Regions from separate parts of the Polaromonas sp. CG_23.6 genome, predicted to be linked through region 1. Evidence: predicted binding sites of a transcription regulator. Region 1 holds the regulator's gene; the other holds the start of a gene.
The links. Region 1 encodes sigma-54, which starts transcription at its own class of promoters, with help from an activator protein. Its sites were predicted from a motif close to TGGCANGNAANCTGCTTT; they were not measured.
Positions count from the first base shown of each region.

Region 1 (3,708 bases):
GTCAACCATGCGGAAAGATACGTCGCTGCCGAACACCGGCGCGGTGGGTTCGGTGATCGCCGCTTCGGCCTGGTCGAGCAGGCCTTCCCAAACGTGGCCCTGAAAGGGCAGGTATTTCTGGAAGGCAAAGCGGCGGTTGATGCCCGGCGCGATGTTGCAGGCGATTTGCGCTGCCTCGATGGCGATGGTGCCCGAGCCGCAGCACGGGTCGTACAGCGGCACGCCTTGCCTGCACTGGGCGTCCCAGCCGCTGGCGGCAATCATCGCGGCGGCCAGCGTTTCCTTCAGCGGCGCATCGCCCTTGTCCTCGCGCCAGCCGCGCTTGAACAGTGGCTCGCCCGAAGTATCGATGTAGATCGTCACTGTTTCGGTGGTCAGGTGGACATACACGCGCACGTCGGGCCAGCGCGTGTCAACGCTCGGGCGCACGTCATTGAACTTGTGCCGGAAGCGGTCGGCAATCGCGTCCTTGATCTTCAGCGCGGCAAAGTTCAGGCTTTGCAGCGGGCTGTGCTGGGCGGTGATCTCGACCTTGAAGGTCTGCGCGGGCGTGAACCAGACTTCCCAGGCGACGCTGGCCGCAGCGTTATACAGGTCCTGCTCGCTGCGGTACTGGCCATGCTGCAGCTCGATCAGCACGCGCTGGGCCAGCCGGCTGTGCAGGTTGAGCTGCAGCGCTTCGCGCCAGGAAGCCTGAAGCTGCACGCCGGCGCGCCAGGCCTTGCCTTCGATGCCGGTGATGCGCTGGACTTCGGCGGCCAGCAGGTTCTCGACACCAGCGGCGCAGGGAAGGAAAAGTTGGAGTTGGTTCATAAGTTAGGTCACTTTGCCGGGCGCAACGTGCGGCGCCGCAGCGGGGTTGGATGAGAGCCCCTGGCTACATCAGGGCGAACGGATAGAAAGTATTTGAACAGGGAGTCCGGGAACTGGCTTCAACAGACCGCAGGCGCAGCGAACGACCGTGAGGGCCACATCCCCCACCAGCAGGGGCCGCGGGACTGGCTTCGCCAGACCGCAGGCGCAGCGGCCCCCTCGGGGGGCAGGGAGTTACGCGAAGCGAACGACCGTGGGGGCCACATCCCCCACCAGCAGGGGCTGCGGAACTGGCTTCGCCAGACCGCAGGCGCAGCGGCTTCCTCGGGGGGCAGGGAGTTACGCGAAGCGAACGACCGTGGGGGCCACATCCCCCACCAGCAGGGGCCGCGGGACTGGCTTCGCCAGACCGCAGGCGCAGCGGCCCCCTCGGGGGGCAGGGAGTTACGCGAAGCGAACGACCGTGGGGGCGACATCTACAGGGTTTTGCGCAAATTTGTTGGCGCAATGCGCAGCGCTTCTCGGTACTTGGCCACCGTGCGGCGGGCGCATTCAATGCCTTGTTCCTTGAGCATTTCTGAAATCTGGCTGTCGCTGAGCGGCTTTTTCGGGCTTTCGATTGCTATGAACTGCTTGATGAGCGCGCGTACCGCTGTGCTGGACGCATTGCCGCCGCTTTCGGTGCCCAGCCCGGAGCCAAAGAAATACTTCAGCTCGAAAGTGCCAAACGGCGTGCCCATGTACTTGGCGGTGGTGACGCGCGAAATGGTCGATTCGTGCAGGCCCAGCTCGTCGGCGATTTCGCGCAGCACCAAGGGCCGCATGGCGAGTTCGCCGTGGATGAAGAAGTTTTTCTGCCGCTCGACGATGGCGTTGCTGACGCGCAGGATGGTGTCGAACCGCTGCTGGATGTTCTTGATGAACCAGCGCGCTTCCTGCAGCCGCTGCTGCAGCGCGGGGCCGCCGCCCTTGCCGCCATGCTGGCGCAAGGCACTGGCGTAGATGTCATGGACCCGAAGCCGGGGCATGACGTCGCTGTTCAGCGTGACCTTGAAGCCCCGGCCGGCCTTGACGACCAGCACGTCGGGAACGATCAGGTTGCGTTCGACATTGGCAAAGCGCCGGCCCGGCTTGGGGTCAAGCCGGGCGATCAGGCCAATCGCACCCTTGATGACCTCTTCCGGGCACTTGCACAGCAGCGACAGGCGTTTCACATCGCGCTTGGCCAGCAGTTCCATGGGCTGCTGGCAGATCGCCAGGGCGGCGCGCGACTCGATGCTGTTCTTGCTTTCGAGCAGTTGCAGCCGCAGGCATTCGGCCAGGGTGCGCGCGCCGACGCCGGCGGGCTCCATGTGCTGGAGCAGCTGCAGGGCGATGGCGAACTGCTGCGCCAGTTCTTCGGCCTGCTCCGGGTGGTCGCTGGCCAGTCCGGCCGCCAGCGACGCCAGACTGTCTTCCAGGTAGCCATCGTCATTGAGCGACTCGATCAGGAAGTGCAGGGCGGCGCGGTCGAGTTCGGACAAGCGCAGGCCGAGCGCCTGCCGGTGCAGATGGTCTTGCAGCGACTCGTGCGCGCCGGTCAGGTCGGACGCTTCGGCGTCGCTGTCCTCCAGGTTGTTCTTGCGCGCCGGCGCGTCGCCGCCCCATTCGCTGTCGTCAGGCGAGGACTCAACCGAGCCATCGCCGTCCCAGCTTTCCTCCAGCGCCGCCTCGGTGCCGGCCTCTGCCGTGGTTTCAGACTCTTTTGAGGTGCTGGCGCTTGCTGTGTCTGTGTTGATAGCTATTGAATCCGTAGCGGACTCAAATTCACGGCTGTCCTGGCTGACCGGGGTGTCGATGTGCTCCAAGCCAAATTCCTCGCGCGGCGCACTGTCGTCCGCCAGTTCGAGAAAAGGATTTTCATCGAGCATCTGCTCGACTTCCTGGCTCAGCTCCAGCGTCGAGAGTTGCAACAGCCTGATGGACTGTTGCAGTTGCGGCGTGAGCGCCAGATGTTGTGAAACGCGAAGGGACAGCCCTTGTTTCATAAAGCCCCCACGCTCCCCGCTTCGCGTGGTTCGCTGCCCCCTGAGGGGGCTGGCATGGCTTCGGCATGGCCTTCCCGCCCGTGCCAGTACCGGCCGCAGGACCGGCTTTTCCGGACTGCAGGCGGGGCGGCCCCCCGGGGGGGCAGCGCAGTACACGAAGTGACAAGCGTGGGGGCCATACTCACATTTTGAAGTGTTCGCCGAGGTAGACCCTGCGCACTTCGGTGTTGCTCACGATCTCGGCCGGCGTGCCGTTGGCCAGCACATGGCCGTCGCTGATGATGTAGGCATGGTCGCAAATGCCCAGTGTCTCGCGCACGTTGTGGTCGGTGATCAGCACGCCGATGCCGCGCGACTTGAGAAAACCGATGATGCGCTGGATCTCGATCACGGCAATCGGGTCGATGCCGGCAAACGGCTCGTCCAGCAGGATGAAGCGCGGCTGGGTGGCCAAGGCGCGGGCAATCTCGACGCGGCGTCGCTCGCCGCCGGACAGCGACAAGGCCGGCGAGTCGCGCAGATGGCTCACGCGCAGGTCCTTGAGCAGCGCATCGAGCCGCGACTCGAGCTCGGTGCGGCTCAGCGGCTTGCCAGCGGCATCGCGCTGCAGCTCCAGAACGGCGCGCACATTTTCCTGCACGCTGAGCTTGCGGAAAATCGACGCTTCCTGCGGCAGATAGCTCAGGCCCAGGCGCGCACGCAGGTGGATCGGCATGTGCTCGACCGGCTGGCCGTCGATGGAAATCTGGCCGGCGTCGGCGCGCACCAAGCCGACGATCATGTAAAACGACGTGGTCTTGCCTGCGCCATTCGGGCCCAGCAGGCCGACAACCTCGCCTTTTTTCACCGACAGCGACACGTCCTGCAC
Region 1 is NZ_JARXUY010000001.1:907,594-911,301, forward strand. Features, by position in the region: gene H4V98_RS04310 (THUMP domain-containing protein) at 1-813, opposite strand, end outside; gene H4V98_RS04315 (RNA polymerase factor sigma-54) at 1,290-2,840, opposite strand; gene lptB (LPS export ABC transporter ATP-binding protein) at 3,022-3,708, opposite strand, start outside.

Region 2 (3,708 bases), 370 kb from region 1:
CGCAGCGGCCCCCTCGGGGGGCAGCGAACCACGCGCAGCGGGGAGCGTGGGGGCTCGTAACTGTCGTCCAAACTTCGCGTTCATCACGTCGTCGCTCAAATAGGTGATGTGGCCGATCATGCGGGCGATGCGCAGGCCGCGCTTGGGCAGTACGCCGTGCCGGTAGAAGTGCCCGCCGTGAAAGTCGGGGTCGGTGACGATGGCGCGGCGCGCAACTTCGTTGAAGGCAATGTTTTCGGCCGTCAGGTTGGGTGCGCTGGCCACCACCACCGCATGGCGCACGCGCTCGGGGTACTGCAGTGTCCAGGCCAGTGCCTGCATGCCGCCCAGGCTGCCACCCATGACGGCGGCCAGCGTCTGGATGCCGAGCACATCAAGCAACCGGGCCTGGGAGTTGACCCAGTCCTGCACCGTGACGACCGGAAAATCGGCGCCGTACACCTCGCCCGTGTCCGGGTGGGTCTGCATCGGTCCGGTGGAGCCGAAGCACGAGCCCAGGTTGTTCACGCCAATGACAAAAAACCGGTCGGTGTCCACCGGCTTGCCGGGGCCGATCATGGTGTCCCACCAGCCTTCGGACTTTTTCGTGACCTGCCCGGCTTCGTCCAGGTAGACGCCCGCCACATGGTGCGAGGCGTTCAGCGCATGACAGACCAGCACCGCATTGGACTTGTCGGCATTGAGCTGGCCATAGGTTTCATAACTCAGGTCGTAGGCACGAATCGAGGCACCGCTGCGCAAGGGCAAGGCCTCGGCAAAATGCATCGATTCCGGCGTGGCGACAAGTAGAGGGGCAATAGGCACTGTAGTTGGATCCACGGTAAAACAGACTCAAGATCAGGACAGGAAAAACAGCCAGACGAGGCATAAAAAAAGAAAACCCGGCATCGCCAAGGCGAGTCCGGGTTGAGGGGGAGAATCGTCTTTAGCCGTACTTTTTAAGCGCCCGCAAGCTGAGCAAATCGGCGCTTTATCAGTATAGCAATCCGGACATCCGGCAGACCCTTAGGCCGGCATCAGCAGCGCCAGCCCGCCCAGCGCGGCAAAAACCAGTGCCGACACGACATGCACCACGCGCAGCGGAATCAGGTGCATGAAGCGGCTGCCGAGCCAGACCACCGGCGCATTGGCCAGCATCATGCCCAGCGTGGTGCCGGCCACGACCCAGAAGTAGTAAGCCTCATAGCGTGCGGCCAGCATCACCGTCGCGATTTGCGTCTTGTCGCCCATTTCAGCCAGAAAAAATACCAGCAGCGTGGTGGCAAACACGCCGAAGCGGGGCGGCTTCCTGTCAAGGTCTTCTTCATCGAGCTTGTCCGGAATCAGCATCCACACCGCCATGGCGATAAAGGAAACCCCCAGAATCCAGCGCAGGATTTGAGGACCGAGAAAGGTGGTCGCCCAGGCGCCAAGTGCGCCAGCCATCGCATGGTTGACCAACGTGGCCACCAGGATGCCGAAAACGATGGGCCAGGGTTTTTGATAGCGCGCGGCCAGCACCAGCGCAAGCAGCTGGGTTTTGTCACCCATTTCGGCAAGGCCGACGATACCGGTGGAGACGAGGAAAGCTTCCATGCAAAAAAACAGCCCAGGCCGGCTCAAAAAAACCAATGACTGCACGACGTCCCCGGCCCGAAGCTTTTAAAAGTTCTGGAGGCTGTGCAGTCAAAGGTCTCGCCAGGCTTGAAAACTGTTTGCGCCATGCTGGCCTTGTTGCAAGGCCCCACAAGTCTGTTGACGCAAACCCCTCTCAGTGAAGAAGGGCGGCTACTCCCCAATGACAGCCAGAATTATAGGGGTGGCTTGCAAGACCAGCGAAGGTGGAATTCCATTCGGGGAATGACCGCTCCGCACCATAACGGCGTTTTTTTGACGGCGCATTTCTTGCTTTGTTTTGGTGCGGTTTTTCGAATTCCTCAAAAAACGCACCAACAAATCATATTTATTCAAGAGGCGCGTTATGGAAGCACCAAATCAGGGCTCAAATGCCTTGTTCATTTTGTTAGGCGGCATCATGGTGTTGGCGATGCATGCCGGTTTTGCATTTCTGGAACTCGGCACGGTGCGTAAAAAGAACCAGGTCAATGCACTGGCCAAGATCCTGGTCGATTTTTCAGTCTCTACCGTGGTTTATTTTGCCGTTGGCTACGGCGTGGCGTACGGCACCCACTTTTTTGTGGGTGCTGAGGAACTGGCCGCCAAAAACGGCTATGAACTGGTCCGTTTCTTTTTCCTGCTCACTTTCGCCGCTGCCATTCCGGCGATTATCTCGGGTGGGATTGCCGAGCGCGCACGCTTTTATCCTCAATTGATTGCAACGGCGGTCATCGTCGGATTTGTCTATCCCTTTTTTGAAGGCATCGTCTGGAATCAACACTTTGGCATACAGGGTTGGATCAAGTCGTTGACCGGAAGCGAATTTCATGATTTTGCCGGTTCTGTCGTCGTTCATGCGCTGGGTGGCTGGCTGGCGCTTCCTGCCGTGCTGTTGCTTGGCGCACGCAGCAACCGTTACCGAAAGGACGGCGCGATATCGGCACATCCGCCCTCAAGCATTCCTTTCCTGGCGCTGGGCGCTTGGATACTGATCGTCGGATGGTTCGGCTTCAACGTGATGAGCGCGCAGACACTTGACAAGATTTCCGGTCTGGTCGCAGTTAATTCATTGATGGCGATGGTGGGAGGTACATTGGCAGCGCTGGCATTTGGCAAAAACGACCCGGGTTTTGTGCACAACGGGCCGCTGGCCGGACTGGTGGCCGTGTGCGCAGGGTCCGATGTGATGCATCCACTGGGCGCGCTGGTTGTCGGCGGCGTGGCTGGCGCCGTGTTTGTCGTGATGTTCACGCTGACGCAGAACAAATGGAAAATCGACGACGTGCTCGGTGTCTGGCCGCTGCATGGAATATGCGGCACTTGGGGCGGGTTGGCTGCAGGCATTTTTGGCAGCAAAGCGTTCGGCGGCCTGGGCGGTGTCAGTTTTGGCGCGCAACTGATTGGAACGGCAATGGGCGTGACATGGGCAGTGCTAATGGGATGCGTCGTGTATGGCGCACTCAAAATGACTTTGGGATTGAGATTGACGCACGAGGAGGAATTCGAAGGTGCCGACCGCTCAATTCACCGCATTAGCGCAACACCTGAAAACGAAGTCAATTGGTAACTTTATGCAACCAGTGCAAACAAAAGAAATTCGGGCTTTTGTTGTGTTGGATATAGAGGTCGGTTTGAAACAACTTCGAAGTTAAAAAAATCTTCTCAAATATAAGTATATGTACCTACCAAATTTTAATAACCAAGACTTTCAGAACGAATTCCAGTGTTGTTCTTTCGGGGAAGTAAAGCATAATGTGCGGGTACAAATTTAGAGTTTGTACTTGTTAGGTGATCGGTCAGTTTCGCGCGCTACAGCGGTACATTGAAAGTTTGTTGTGCTTTCGGGACCCCATCGCTTTTATTTATGTGTTTTAGAGGAGTCCCTTCATGGGCAACAAACTATACGTCGGCAACCTGCCTTACTCGGTGCGTGACGAAGACCTGCAGCAATCTTTTGGTCAATTCGGCGCTGTGACCAGCGCCAAAGTCATGATGGAACGCGACACCGGTCGCTCCAAGGGCTTTGGCTTTGTCGAAATGGCCAGCGATGCGGAAGCACAAGCAGCCATCAACGGCATGAACGGTCAACCTTTGGGTGGCCGTAGCGTCGTG
Region 2 is NZ_JARXUY010000001.1:541,867-545,574, reverse strand. Features, by position in the region: gene H4V98_RS02640 (homoserine O-acetyltransferase) at 1-819, opposite strand, end outside; gene H4V98_RS02635 (TMEM165/GDT1 family protein) at 1,006-1,575, opposite strand; yybP-ykoY riboswitch at 1,637-1,788, opposite strand; gene H4V98_RS02630 (ammonium transporter) at 1,961-3,163, shown strand; gene H4V98_RS02625 (RNA-binding protein) at 3,484-3,708, shown strand, end outside.
Region 2: H4V98_RS02630 (ammonium transporter) is a predicted target of sigma-54. The motif match lies at 1,680-1,697, and genes of this name have one in related genera.